DNA from 2 places in the Streptomyces sp. NPDC017940 genome. Region 1 is predicted to be linked to the other one. Evidence: riboswitches for the same ligand, from Rfam matches in the RefSeq annotation. Region 1 holds a riboswitch; the other holds the start of a gene.
The links. A riboswitch is a leader RNA that binds a small molecule or an ion and turns the genes downstream of it on or off. The one in region 1 is predicted to bind ZMP and ZTP.
Positions count from the first base shown of each region.

Region 2: it holds a riboswitch for ZMP and ZTP, as region 1 does, so the genes downstream of both, ACH4DX_RS07325 (bifunctional 5,10-methylenetetrahydrofolate dehydrogenase/5,10-methenyltetrahydrofolate cyclohydrolase) here and glyA (serine hydroxymethyltransferase) in region 1, are expected to answer to the same signal.

Region 1 covers NZ_JBIRHJ010000003.1:630,416-637,379, reverse strand. Annotated here, with positions in the region: gene ACH4DX_RS12875 (BTAD domain-containing putative transcriptional regulator) at 1-974, shown strand, start outside; gene rocD (ornithine--oxo-acid transaminase) at 1,236-2,438, opposite strand; ZMP/ZTP riboswitch at 2,705-2,795, shown strand; gene glyA (serine hydroxymethyltransferase) at 2,837-4,105, shown strand; gene trpS (tryptophan--tRNA ligase) at 4,298-5,335, shown strand; gene ACH4DX_RS12855 (2'-5' RNA ligase family protein) at 5,492-6,073, shown strand; gene ACH4DX_RS12850 (decaprenylphospho-beta-D-erythro-pentofuranosid-2-ulose 2-reductase) at 6,114-6,869, opposite strand; gene ACH4DX_RS12845 (FAD-binding protein) at 6,955-6,964, opposite strand, start outside.
Region 2 covers NZ_JBIRHJ010000002.1:271,525-278,488, reverse strand. Annotated here, with positions in the region: gene ACH4DX_RS07335 (RiPP maturation radical SAM C-methyltransferase) at 1-1,288, shown strand, start outside; gene ACH4DX_RS07330 (DUF5825 family protein) at 1,360-2,013, shown strand; gene ACH4DX_RS07325 (bifunctional 5,10-methylenetetrahydrofolate dehydrogenase/5,10-methenyltetrahydrofolate cyclohydrolase) at 2,065-2,901, opposite strand; ZMP/ZTP riboswitch at 2,992-3,078, opposite strand; gene ACH4DX_RS07320 (trypsin-like serine peptidase) at 3,181-4,353, opposite strand; gene ACH4DX_RS07315 (carboxylesterase/lipase family protein) at 4,724-6,298, shown strand; gene ACH4DX_RS07310 (hypothetical protein) at 6,223-6,663, shown strand; gene ACH4DX_RS07305 (NAD(P)/FAD-dependent oxidoreductase) at 6,641-6,964, opposite strand, start outside.

The sequences.
Region 1 (6,964 bases):
GACACGACCGGTCCGCTGAGGAGGCGCGGCGCATCGACGGGCTGCTCGCCGAGTTCCGCGCGGCGGGCGACCGCTGGGGTGAGGCCGCCGCGCTCGCCACCCGCTCGGTCCGCGCCCTCTACGGCGGCGACCTCGTGGGCCTGCGCAGCGACGCCGAGCGCAGCGCCGCGCTGTACGAGGAGCTGGGCGACCGCTGGGGGCAGTTCCAGTCCGCGGAACTGCTCGGTGTGCTCGCCGAGATCACCGCCGACTACGACGTGGCCGCCCGCCTCCAGCGCGAGGGCATGCGCGGCGCCGAGGAGCTCGAACTCTGGACCGAGGTCTCCTTCAGGCTCTCCCGGCTCGGCCGCATCGCCCTGCTCACCGGCGACCCCGACCGCGCCGACGAGTACCACGAGCGGGCCGCCCGCCTCGCCGGACAGCAGTCCCACCGGCCCGCGCAGCAGTTCGCCGAGACGGGCCTCGCCCTCGGCGCGCGCCGCCGCGGCGACCTGGACACCGCCGAACGCCTGCTGCTGCCCTGGCTCGACTTCAACCGGCGCTTCGCCGTCACCTCCGGCGCCGCCCTCGTCCTCGCCCAGCTCGGCTACGTCGCCGAGCAGCGCGGTGACGCCGCGCGCGCCGAGACCCTGCACCGCGAGGGCCTCGAAGAGGCCCGGCGCACCGGCGACAACCGGGCCGTGGCCCTGGCCCTCGAAGGCCTGGCGGGCGCCCGCTCCCTGGCGGGCGAGCACCTGGCCGCCGCCGCCCTCCTCGGCGAGGCGGCGGCCCTCCGCCGGGCCGAGGGCGCCCCGCTGCCCCCGGCCGAACGCACCGACGTGGACCGCGCCACCGCCCGCTCCCGCGCCGCTATCGGCGCCACCGCGTTCGAGGCGGCGTACGAGAAGGGGGACACGGGCCGGGCGGCCCCGGCGCGGCCCTTTGGGGTACCGCGCCCCGTCGGGGGCGCGGGGAGGCACGCGGGCGGCCACTGACGGCCCCCGGGGTCCCGGGACCCCGGGACCCCGGGGCCCTGGGACCCCGGGATGGGCACCGCACATCGAGTGCCGTGTTCGGGCGAGGGCCGATGCGGTGGTCAGGCGGGACCGATGCGGTGGTCAGGCGGGGACCGACGCAGTGGTCAGGCGGAGACCGACGCGGCGGTCAGGCGGAGGCCGGTGCAGTGGTCAGGCCAGGACCGACGCAGCGGTCGGGCAGGGACCGACGCAGCCGTCGGGCAGGGACCGGTGCAGTGGTCAGGCGAGGACCGAGCGGAGCTGGGCGAGCCCCCAGTCCAGGTCCTCCTTGCTGATCACCAGGGGCGGCGCGATGCGGATCGTCGAGCCGTGGGTGTCCTTGACCAGGACCCCGCGCTCCATCAGCTTCTCGGAGATCTCCCGGCCGGTGCCGTGCGCCGGGTCGATGTCGACGCCCGCCCACAGTCCGCGCCCGCGCACCCGGGTGACCTTGCCCGTGCCCACGAGCAGGTGCAGCTCGGAGTGCAGGTGCTCGCCGAGTTCCGTGGCCCGCTGCTGGAATTCGCCGGACTCCAGCATCGCGACCACTTCGAGGCCCACCGCGCACGCCAGCGGATTGCCGCCGAACGTCGACCCGTGCTCGCCCGGCCTGAACACGCCGAGCACACCGGTGTCCGCCACCACCGCCGACACCGGCACCACCCCGCCGCCGAGCGCCTTGCCGAGCAGATACACGTCCGGCACCACACCCTCGTGCTCGCACGCGAACGTCCGGCCCGTCCGGCCGAGCCCCGACTGGATCTCGTCCGCGATGAACAGGACATTCCGGTCACGGGTCAGCTCCCGTACGCCGGGGAGGTAGCCGGGCGGGGGCACGAGCACCCCCGCCTCGCCCTGGATCGGCTCCAGGAGCACCGCCACCGTGTCGTCCGTGACCGCCGCGCGCAGCGCCGCGAGGTCGCCGTACGGCACGATGTCGAAGCCCGGCGTGTACGGGCCGTAGTCCGCGCGCGCCTCGGGGTCCGTGGAGAAGCTGACGACCGTCGTCGTGCGGCCGTGGAAGTTGTCCCTGGCCACCACGATCCTGGCGCGCCCGTCGGGGACGCCCTTGACGCGGTACCCCCACTTGCGGGCGGTCTTCACGGCCGTCTCCACGGCCTCCGCGCCGGTGTTCATCGGCAGCACCATCTCCTTGCCGCACAGCTCCGCGAGGCGCGTACAGAACTCGGCGAAGCGGTCGTGGTGGAACGCCCGCGACGTCAGCGTCACCCGGTCGAGCTGCTTCTTCGCCGCGTCGATCAGGCGCGGGTTGCCGTGTCCGAAGTTGAGCGCCGAGTACCCGGCGAGCATGTCGAGGTACCTGCGGCCCTCGACGTCCGTCATCCACGCGCCCTGTGCCGAGGCGACCACGAGAGGCAGGGGGTGGTAGTTGTGCGCGCTGTGCGCTTCGGCCGAGGCGATGAGTTCTTCCGTAGCAGACACGGGGTCTCCGTTTCTCGCGGTGCGCACGGGTCGCACGCTCCTTGCGGCACACATGGGTCCGGCGTCGGGTCGGGGCCGGCGGGCCTGGATTGTGGGCCTGGATCTCTGGACTGGGACTCCTGGGCGGGGTGCTCTGGCTCGGACCCCCGGGCGGGGCCCCCGGGCGGGGGTTCCCGGGCGGGGCCCGGTGCGGGCTCCCCTTCCCATCGTCACTCGCATTCTGGACGAGGGAAGCCGCCGGAGCGGCGTGACCGTTAACCTGGCCCTGACAGCACGGCGACTGGCGCACAGGGAATCGACCCTGAGGGAGCCGTGCGAGGCAACGCCTTCGAGGTGCCGCCCGCCTGGGCACCCCGGGACCCGACCGGACACCATCACCGCTCGCCCCGGAGGACGCCATGAGCCATTCCCGTCACCCCGCCCTGACCGCCGCCGACCCCGAACTCGCCGCCCTGGTCGACGCCGAGGAACGGCTCCAGGCCGACACGCTCCGCCTGATCCCCAGCGAGAACTACGTCTCCGCCGCCGTCCTCGAAGCCTCCGGCACCGTCCTCCAGAACAAGTACAGCGAGGGCTATCCCGGCCGCCGCTACTACGAGGGCCAGCAGAACATCGACCAGGTCGAGCGCCTGGCCGCCGACCGCGCCAGGGCCCTGTTCGGCACCGACCACGCCAACGTCCAGCCCTACTCCGGCTCACCGGCGAACCTCGCCGTGTACCTCGCCTTCGCCGAGCCCGGCGACACCGTCATGGGCATGGCCCTGCCCATGGGCGGCCACCTCACCCACGGCTGGGGGGTCTCGGCCACCGGCAAGTGGTTCCGCGGCGTGCAGTACGGAGTACGGCAGGACACCGGCCTCGTCGACTTCGACGCCGTCCGCGAACTCGCCCTGAAGGAGCGGCCGAAGCTGATCTTCTGCGGGGGCACCGCCCTGCCCCGCACCATCGACTTCGCCGCCTTCGCCGAGATCGCCAGGGAGGCGGGGGCCGTCCTGGTCGCCGACATCGCCCACATCGCGGGCCTCGTCGCCGGTGGCGCCCACCCCTCGCCGGTGCCGCACGCCGACGTGGTCTCCACGACCACCCACAAGACCCTGCGGGGCCCGCGCGGCGCGATGCTCCTGGCCCGCGAGGAGCACGCCAAGGCCATCGACAAGGCCGTGTTCCCCGGCCTCCAGGGCGGCCCCCACAACCAGACCACCGCCGCCATCGCCGTCGCCCTGCGCGAAGCCGCGGAGCCCTCCTTCCGCGACTACGCGCACGCCGTCGTCGCCAACGCCGGTGCCCTCGCCGACGCCCTGCTCGCGCGCGGCTTCGACCTCGTCTCCGGCGGCACCGACAACCACCTGGTCCTGATGGACCTCACGCCGAAGGACGTGCCGGGCAAGGTCGCCGCGAAGGCCCTGGACCGGGCCGGGATCGTCGTCAACCACAACACCGTCCCCTACGACCCGAGGAAGCCGTTCGACCCCTCCGGCGTGCGCATCGGCACCCCCTCCCTCACCTCCCGGGGGCTCGGCACCGCCCACATGGACACCGTCGCCGACTGGATCGACCGCGCGGTCCGCGCCGCCGCAACCGGCGACGAGGACGCCCTGCGGAAGATCCGCGCGGAGGTGGCCGACCTGATGGCCGCCTTCCCGGCGCCGGGCCTGCCGGTGACGTGAGCCCGGGGCCCACCGCCCCCGGGGCCCGGCCGGGCGTCGACCGACTCCCGGCCGGGCGGCTGCCGGGCCACGGCCCGCGGGAGGCGCCAGGACCCGTCCCCGCGCCTTCGGCGCACCGTACGGACCGAACCGGTCCGCGCTCGTCACGCACCAGTTCCCGACCAACGGGCGGCACCTGAGAGAATGCTGAGCATGGCCTCTGATCGTCCCCGCGTTCTCCCCGGCGACCGTCCTCGCGTCCTGTCCGGGATCCAGCCCACCGCCGGCTCGTTCCACCTCGGCAACTACCTGGGCGCCGTCCGCCAGTGGGTGGCGCTCCAGGAGTCCCACGACGCCTTCTACATGGTCGTGGACCTGCACGCGATCACGATCCCGCAGGACCCCGCCGAGCTGCGCGCGAACACGAGGCTCGCCGCCGCCCAGCTCCTTGCCGCCGGTCTCGACCCGGAGCGCTGCACCCTGTTCGTGCAGAGCCACGTGCCCGAGCACGCCCAGCTCGCCTGGATCATGAACTGCCTCACGGGCTTCGGTGAGGCCGGCCGGATGACGCAGTTCAAGGACAAGGCCGCCAAGCAGGGCGCCGACCGCGCCTCCGTGGGCCTGTTCACGTACCCGGTGCTCCAGGTCGCCGACATCCTGCTGTACCAGGCGGGCGAGGTGCCGGTCGGTGAGGACCAGCGCCAGCACATCGAGCTGACCCGCGACCTGGCCGAGCGGTTCAACGGCCGCTTCGGGGAGACGTTCAGGGTCCCGGCGCCGTACATCCTCAAGGAGACGGCGAAGATCTACGACCTCCAGGACCCGGCGATCAAGATGAGCAAGTCGGCGTCCACGCCGAAGGGCCTCATCAACCTCCTTGACGAGCCGAGGGCCACCGCGAAGAAGGTCAAGAGCGCGGTCACCGACACGGACACCGTGATCAGGTACGACCCCGTGGAGAAGCCGGGCGTCAGCAATCTGCTCAGCATCTACTCCACGCTCACCGGCACCGGTATCGCGGAACTGGAGCAGAAGTACACCGGCAAGGGCTACGGTGCGCTGAAGACCGACCTCGCCGAGGCCATGGTCGAGTTCGTCACCCCGTTCCGCGACCGCACGCAGGAATATCTGGACGACCCGGAGACGCTGGACTCGATCCTGGCCAAGGGCGCGGAGAAGGCGCGTGCCGTGGCGGCGGAGACCCTGGCCCAGGCATACGACAAGGTGGGCTTCCTGCCCGCCAAGCACTGAGCCCGACCCGGACGCACCCCGGAAGGACCCCGGGCCGAGCCCGGAAGGACCCCGGCCGAACCGGACCGGGCCACCCGCAGGAGCAGTACCCGCCGTACGGCGAGGCAGCCGCCGCTGCCCGCCGACCGCCCATCGACACGACGACAGGAGTACGACGTGGGGACCGTAACGATCGGTGTGTCGATCGCGGTTCCGGAGCCACACGGCAGCCTGCTCCAGGAGCTGCGCGCCGGCTTCGGGGACCCGGCCGCGCACGGCATCCCCACGCATGTCACGCTGCTGCCGCCGACCGAGGTGGACTCCGGCGCGCTGCCCGCGATCGAGCAGCACCTGGCCGCGGTCGCGGCCGCGTGCAGGCCCTTCCCGATGCGGCTGTCCGGCACCGGGACCTTCCGGCCCCTGTCGCCGGTCGTCTTCGTGCAGGTCGTCGAGGGCGGCTCGGCCTGCTCCTGGCTCCAGGAGCGGGTCCGTGACTCCTCGGGACCGCTCGTACGCGAACTGCAATTCCCGTACCACCCGCATGTCACGGTCGCCCACGGCATCGCCGAGGAGGCCATGGACCGGGCGTTCGAGGAGCTTGCGGGGTACGAGGCCGCGTGGCCGTGCACGGGCTTCGCGCTGTACGAGCAGGGGCCCGACGCCGTCTGGCGCAAGCTGCGCGAGTTCCCCTTCGGCGGCTCCACGGTGCCCCCGCAGGCGGGCGCCCCGGCGACGCGGGGCACGCTGCCCGCCCGCTGACCGGGCCCCGGGCGCCCGCCCCCGGCGGGGTGCACGCCGGTCAGACCGGCAGGCGGCGGAAGACCGGGCGCGGCACGTGGCGCAGCGCCGACATCACCACGCGCAGCGTCCCCGGCACCCACACCGTCTCCGAGCGGCGGCGCAGTCCCGTCTCGATGGCCTCCGCCACCGCGCCCGGCGTCGTGGCCAGGGGCGCCTCCTCGAGGCCCGCCGTCATCTTCGACCGTACGAAGCCGGGGCGCACGACCATGACGTGCACGCCGGTGCCGTGCAGGGCGTCGCCGAGGCCCTGGGCGAAGGCGTCGAGACCCGCCTTGCTCGAGCCGTAGATGAAGTTGGAGCGGCGGGCGCGCTCACCGGCCACCGAGGAGAGCACGACGAGGGAGCCGTGGCCCTGCGCCTGGAGCGCGCGGGCGCAGACCAGGCCCGCCGAGACGGCGCCGGTGTAGTTCGTCTGGGCCACGCGGACCGCGGCGAGCGGGTCGTCCTCGTCGCGGGCCTGGTCGCCGAGGATGCCGAAGGCGAGCAGCACCATGTCGATGTCGCCCTGCTGGAAGAGCTTGCCGAGGGTGGGGGCGTGGGACTCGGAGTCCAGGGCGTCGAAGGGCACCGTACGGACGTCGGCGCCCATGTCGCGCAGCTGCTCCGCGGCCTTCTCCAGGGCGGGCGACGGGCGTCCCGCCAGGTGGACCGTGCGGGTGCGGCGTGCCACCAGGCGGCGGGCCGTGGCCAGGGCGATCTCGGACGTACCGCCGAGGATCAGCAGGGACTGGGGGGTGCCGAAAGCGTCTTTCACGGGGGTCCTCCGGGGTCGGGGTGCGGTCGGGGTGCATGCGTCGCGCCGCGCGCTCGTCCGCGAACGCCGGACGGGCCGAAACCCCTCACAGGCGC
Region 2 (6,964 bases), on a different contig from region 1:
CATCCCCGGCCTCTGCCACCGCGACGCGGCCGGGAAGAGCGTCGCCAACGCGATGGCGACCAAGCCGCTGCCGCCCGCCGCGATCCTGCCCCCCGACTACAGCGGCTACTTCGAGCGCCTCGCCGCGTCGGTGGCCCGCAACTGGGTGGAGCCCAAACTGGTCGTCGAGGGCGCCCGCGGCTGCTGGTGGGGCGAGAAGCACCACTGCACCTTCTGCGGGCTCAACGGCTCGTTCATGGAGTTCCGCTCCAAGAGCCCGGACACCTTCTACGAAGAGATCATGGACCTGGCCCGCCGCCACCGCGTCCTCGACATGTACGTCGTCGACAACATCCTCGACATGCGCTATCTGACGACCGTCCTGCCCCGCATCATCGACAGCGGCTACGACCTGCGCCTGCACATCGAGATCAAGGCCAACATGAAGCGCAGCCAGCTGCGCACCCTCGCCGACGCCGGACTGATCTACGTACAGCCCGGCATCGAGAGCCTCAACAGCCGGGTCCTGGACCTGATGGACAAGGGCGTCAGCGGCTGCCAGAACATCCGGATGCTGCGCGACGGCGCCGAGACCGGCCTCTCCGTCGCCTGGAACTATCTGCACGGCTTCCCCGGTGAGAGCGCCGAGGACTACGACCCGGTCATCGCGCAGATCCCCGCCCTCGAACACCTCGACCCGCCCGTCGACCTGTCCGCCCGGATCGCGATCGAGCGCTTCAGCCCCTACTTCGAGCGCCCCGAGCTCGGCTTCACAGGACTGCGCCCCGAGGCCCACTACCGCTTCACCTACGACCTGCCCGAAAAAGAGCTGTACGACATGGCGTACGTCTTCGAGGCGCCCGCCCGCGGCATCGGCGAGCCCACGGTCGGTGCCCTCAACGCGGCACTCGCCGACTGGAAGAAGCACCACACGGACGCCCGCCTCACCCACGACGACCACGGCGAGCGCATCGTCCTCGTGAGCCGCAGACGCACCTTCGACTGGCGGGCCATGGAGCTGACCGACCCCTTCGAGCTCGCCGTCTTCCGCCTCCTCGACCAGCCGCACAGCACCTCGGCCCTCACCCGCAAGGCCGCCGCGCGCGTGCCGGGCGCCGCCCGCGACGAGGAGCAGGTCCAGGAACTCCTCGACTCCTGGCTCGCCCTCGGCATCGTCTTCGCGGACGCGGGTCAGTACGTCCACATCGCCCCGGCCGCGGTCAACGAGGACCTGCTCCGCCTGGACTTCATGCGGCACATCCACGCCGAACCCGCGGAAGCGGGCGCCGCCGTCCCCGAACCGGCCTGACCCGCCCGGGAGATCCCGGCACCCCAGGAACCTCAGGCACCCCAGGCCCCCCAGGAACCACCAGGAGTCCGATGACCCCCACCCTCACCACGCCGACGCTCCTCGCCTGGCGTGACTACGACCCCGCCGCGTGCGAGCTGCCCGGCATGTTCCTCGGCGAGGTGCCACTGCCCGGTCCTGCCAAGGGCGAGGCCGCGCGCCTGTGGGAGCTCGGCGCCCGCAGGGTGCGGCTGCCCGCGCCCGTCGACCTCACCGCCACCGAAGAACCGGCCGCGGTCCTGCACGCCCTGAGCCTCGTACGCGACCTGACAGCGCGGGCCGTGATGGTCGAGTGGGACCTGCGGCTCGCCCCGGACGCGGGGGAGACCTGGCGGGTGCTCAGCCACCTCCAGCCACCCGCCGCGCTGCTCGGCCCGAAGAGCGCCGAGGAGTCGCTGCGCTCCTGGCGGCGCGGGCACTACCTGTGCAAGTGCCTGTGGCGCAAGGGCCCGGGCTTCCTCCAGATCCGCGACCGCCGCTGGGGGGAGCTGCGCCGCTTCACCGCCGACGAACCCGAGTACGAGAGGGCCGTGGACCTGCTCGACCACGGCGCCCGCGCCGACACCGTGCCGCAGGCCGCCCTCGACGACTTCCGCTCCGAGCAACTCGTCCTGGACGTGGGGGAGTACGCCTGGTGGCTCCCCTACCGCGTCAGCCGCTGGCTCCAGCAGTCGATCGCCATCTGAGGGGGAGCCGGCCCGGGACGCGGCCCGAGGTCCCGGGCCGGCCGCCCGCACCTAGGCGCGCGCCCCGAGCTGCCGTGCGGCCGCGTCCACCGTCTGGGCCAGGAGCACCGCGATCGTCATCGGCCCCACGCCACCGGGGACCGGCGTGATCAGGGAGGCCCGCTCACGGGCGCCTTCGAAGTCGACGTCCCCGACGTTGCCCGCGTTGTATCCGGCGTCGACGACCACGGCGCCGGGCTTGATGTCCGCGCCGCGGATCAGCCGCGGCCTGCCGACGGCCGCGACGACGACGTCGGCCTCGCGCAGGTGCGCGGACAGGTCCGCGGTACGGGAGTGGCAGTAGGTGACGGTGGCGTCGCGGGCGAGCAGCAGCATCCCGACGGGTCTGCCGAGGATCGCGCTGCGGCCCACGACGACGGCGTTCTTGCCGGAGAGGTCCACGTCGTGAGCGTCGAGGAGCCGCACGATGCCGCCCGGCGTGCACGACACGAAGCCCGGCCTGCCGAAGCTCATCGCGGCGAACGAGCTGAGCGTGACGCCGTCGACGTCCTTCTCCGGCGCGATCGCCTCGAACGCGGCCCGCTCGTCGATGTGGTCGCCGACCGGGTGCTGGAGCAGGATGCCGTGCACCGTGGGGTCCTCGGAGAGCGCCCGCAGCGTGTCGACGAGTTCCCCCGTCGTGGTCGCGGCGGGCAGCGCGAGGTGCCGCGAGGCGATGCCCGCCTTCGTGCAGCGGTTCTGCTTCATGCGCACATAGGTGACCGATGCGGGGTCCTCGCCGACGAGGACGGTCGCGAGACAGGGCGCGGCGCCCGTGCGACGGGTGAGCTCCGCGGCGCGGGCCGCGGTCTCCTCGACGACGCGCCGGGCCAGAGCGGTGCCGTCCATGAGCCGGGCCGAGCCCGAGCCGGGGGCCGTGGGGACCGTCGCGGGGGTGCCGTACGTGGTGGGGGACATGGCCGCCTCCAGGCGTGCTTGACCAGTCGCCCAGGCGCACGGCATCGACATCTGTGTCAGACCGCTCCCCGGTGGTACTCCACCCAAGCGCCAGTCACGGCCCGCAGACCACTCTAGCCCCACCGCGCTGTGACCCGGCGGTCGGGCGGGCCGCCGCCGCGGCCCCCGGCCGGAGTGTTCCCGCCGGGGGCCGCGCACGGGGGCAGGGGGCTAGGGGCGGTTGTCGATCAGGTCCTGGACCTGGGGGTAGATCTTGTCCATGCGGGTGCCGATGTTGTTCGGGCAGGAGCCGCCCCAGTGCAGGGCGATCACCTTGTGCGAGGAGGAGGCGAGGACGGGGGAGCCGGAGTTGCCGCCCGATGTGTCGCAGTTGTACCCGACGTCCTCGGTGCCGAGCTGTGCGTTCCGTATCCCGCACAGGGCGCCGCCGTCGCGCTCCTCGTAGATCGATATGCGCTTGGGCCTGGCGTCACCGTGTCCCGCTATGTAGGTCGCCTCGCCCGCGACCGGCGCGCGGTTCTCCAGGAACAGCGTGCCGAACTGGGTGATCCGGTCGAAGTCGTCGACGTCGAACAGCGTGAAGTCCAGGCTCGGCGAGGTGCGCAGGAGGGCCTTCGCGCCGACCTTGGTGCCGGGGCGCGGGTCGTTGCCGCCGCAGGTGGCGCAGTCGTAGTCGAACTGCACCTCGATGGTGTCGAGTTCGGCCTGGTTCTTCACGCAGTGGTTGTTCGACATCATGTGGTTGCCCCGGCCCACGCGCCAGGCGGTGCACCAGCCGTTGCCGTTCTTCAGCATGCGCGCCACCCCGCGCGACGCCGCGTACTGCGCCGGATGGCTGGTCCGGTAGCAGACCGCGTCACGGCGGCCGTCGGCACCGCACACGCTCCGCGGGTTCCTGGCGTCGATCTCCGCCCCGGTGTAGCCGCGCCAGTACCGGTCGATGCGCGCGGCCGAATCCCGCCCCCTACGGGTGTGCAGGGTGACCACGGCGGTGTCCCCGTCCACGGACATCGCGGCGAAGCCGGCACGGCCGTGCCGGGTGAAACTCGCGTCGCCGCGCGGTGCGGCCCCCCGGGTGGGGTCGGCACGGTAGGTGTGCACCTCGCGTCCGGCCGGGTCGGCCACCGTCAGGCGGTCGCCGGGCGCCAGCGCGAGGCGGGCGAAGTGGACCTTGACGTAGGCCGCTCCGGGGTGCCGGATCTCGTGCCGTGTCCGGTTCCCGGCGGACTTGAGGGCGATGTCGACGGCTCTTTCCTCGCCGACGGCCGGGACCGGCGAGGCCTCGGCGCGTGCCGGGGCGGCGTCGCCCGCCGACGTCGGCGCGGCGGGTACCAGGGTGGCCGCGGCCGCGAGGGCGGCGGCCATGAACAGGCGCTTCAACACAGATGTCTCCTCGGTGGGGGCGAGCTGCCGCGCACGGGCGTGCCGGTGTGCGTCGGCTTCTCCGAGCGCTCGGGAGGCCGACGCCGACTCCGTACGGGGCACTGACGACCCCTGAGGATAGGTCTGTACATGACAAAAAGTGAGACGTGTGCCGGTCAGAGATGGGCGAGTGGGGCGGCCGGTCGCCCCGACCGAGCGCCGCGGCGACCCCACCCGGAACTCCCTGCCGCATGGCGGAGCCGTGGCGGACGGCCGAACAGGGCTCCCGCCCCACGTCCCCGGCACGCCGCGGGAACTGCCCCTGGCGCCCCGTGGTGTCACGGTCCTGCGCCGCCTACGCTGAATCCCCGGCAGGAAAGGGGCCCATGACGTGACAGCTCCCGGTACCCCGCCCGGCGCGCCGCGGCCGCCCGTCGTCCGCGTGCAGGGCGGCACGCTCCAAGGGCAGTGGGGGAGCGAGGTCGCCGTCTTCCGCGGGATCCCGTACGCGCGGCCGCCGGTCGGTGCGCTGCGCCTGGCGCCGCCGGAGCCCGCCCCGCCCTGGGAGGGGACACGGCGGGCCGACACCTTCGGCGAGAGCCCGCCGCAGTCCCTCGCGCTCGGCATGGCCGCGGAGCCCGACGGCCTGGCCGAGGGGACCGGGGACTGGCTGACGGTGAACGTGTGGACGCCGGATCCGGCGGCCGGGGCCGGGCTGCCCGTCCTGGTGTGGATACACGGCGGTGTCTACATGATCGGCACCTCCGACGGACCGGCCTACGACGGCACGGAGCTCGCCCGCCGCGGCACGGTCGTCGTCACGTTCAACCACCGGGTCGGTGCGGAGGGCTACGGCCAGTTCGAGGGCGCGGTGCCCAACCGCGCGCTGTTCGACCAGGTCGCCGCGCTGCGCTGGGTGGGGGAGAACATCGCCGCGTTCGGGGGCGAGCCCGGCCGGGTGACCGTCTTCGGGGAGTCGGCGGGGGCGGGCGCCATCGCCGCCCTGCTCGCCATGCCCCGCGCGGCGGGACTCTTCCGCAGGGCGGTGACACAGAGCGTGCCGGGTCCCTTCTACGGCACGGACCTCGCCGCGGACATCGGGTCCGCCGTCGCGGCGGAGCTCGCGGTCGCGCCCACCCTCGCGGAGGTGGCGGCGGCGACCCCCGCCGCGCTCCGGGACGCGGCCGACACCGTGCTGGGCGGCATCTCCCGCCACGAGCCCCGCTGGGGCCGGGCCGCGCGGGCCCGCATGCCCTTCGCCCCCGTGGTCGACGGTGACGTGCTGCCGTGCGTGCCCTGGGAGGCGCTGCGGGCGGGACGGAGCGCCGGTGTGGAGCTGCTCTGCGGCCACACCAGGGACGAGACGCGCCTGTTCACCGTGCTCGCGGGGCGCCTCGGCCGGGTGACGGAGGAGGAGGCCGCCGCCACCCTCGCGTGGTTCGCGCCCGACGACGCGGGCCGGGCCGCCTACCGCGCGGGCCCCGCCGCGGCCGACCCCACCGCCCTCGCCGACCTGGTCCTCTCGGACTGGCTGTTCCGCATGCCGAGCCTCCACCTGGCCGAGGCGCACGCCGAGGGCGCCGGCACCGCGTACCTGTACGAACTCACCTATGAAGCCCCCGGGTTGGGAGGCGCGCCCGGCGCCTGCCACGGGCTCGACGTCCCGCTCGTCTTCGGCACGTTGCGCAGCGACATCGGGACTCTGCTCCTGGGCGCGGAGCCCCCGCCCGCGGCCGCCGCCCTGTCGGCGCGGATGGCGGGCGCGTGGACGGCCTTCGCCGCGACCGGCGACCCGGGCTGGCCCCCGTACGGGGCACGGGACCGGCTGACCCACGTCTTCGACGCCACGTCCCACACCGCCCCCTACCCGGAGGAGGCGTCCCGGCTGATCTGGTCCCGGCACGAGTTCACCGCCATGGAACCGGTCCCGGGCGCGGAGACCGGCCGGGCGGCCCGGCGGCCCTGAGCGCGTCAGGGTGCACCTCGCCGCACCTCTGGCTCACGCCCGAAGGCCCCGAACCCCAGCCTGGGGGAGGGCCCGGGCCCGGCCGCGCCGCGTCCGGACGTTCCACGCTCGACGCCTGCGGCGAGTGGTTCACGCTGCTCACCCCGGACCCGGCCCGCTGGGAGCGGTTCGTCACCGGACCCTGGCCGGTGCGCGTCGAGCACCTCCCCGAAGAACACGCCGTCCGCTGGGGTCTCGGCCCGCACGGGGCGCTGCTCGTCCGGCCGGACGGTCACATCGCCGTCCGCAGGGACGGCCCGCCGCGGCAGGGCGACACGGAACTCCGTGCCGCCCTCGCCGCGATCACCCGGCCGACGCCCCCGTGAGGTATCCCTTGAGCGTGAAGCCCGGTGCGGTCGCTTCGGCCGGGGTCGGCGGGATCCGCCGGTGGAGGAGGCGGCGGGCCGCGATGTGGTCGCCGGGGCGGTTCACGGACTCGACGGCCCGCAGCTCGTTCCCCCGGAAGAGGAGCACCGAGAACGCGTCGGGGTGCTCACCGAGCACCACCTCGCGGTCGGGCGCCTTGTCGAACCCGGCGATCTGAAGGGTCGTGGAGAACTGACGGCTCCAGAACCAGGGCAGTTCGTCGTAGGCGCGCAGGCTCCCCGTCAGCCGCTCGGCGACGAG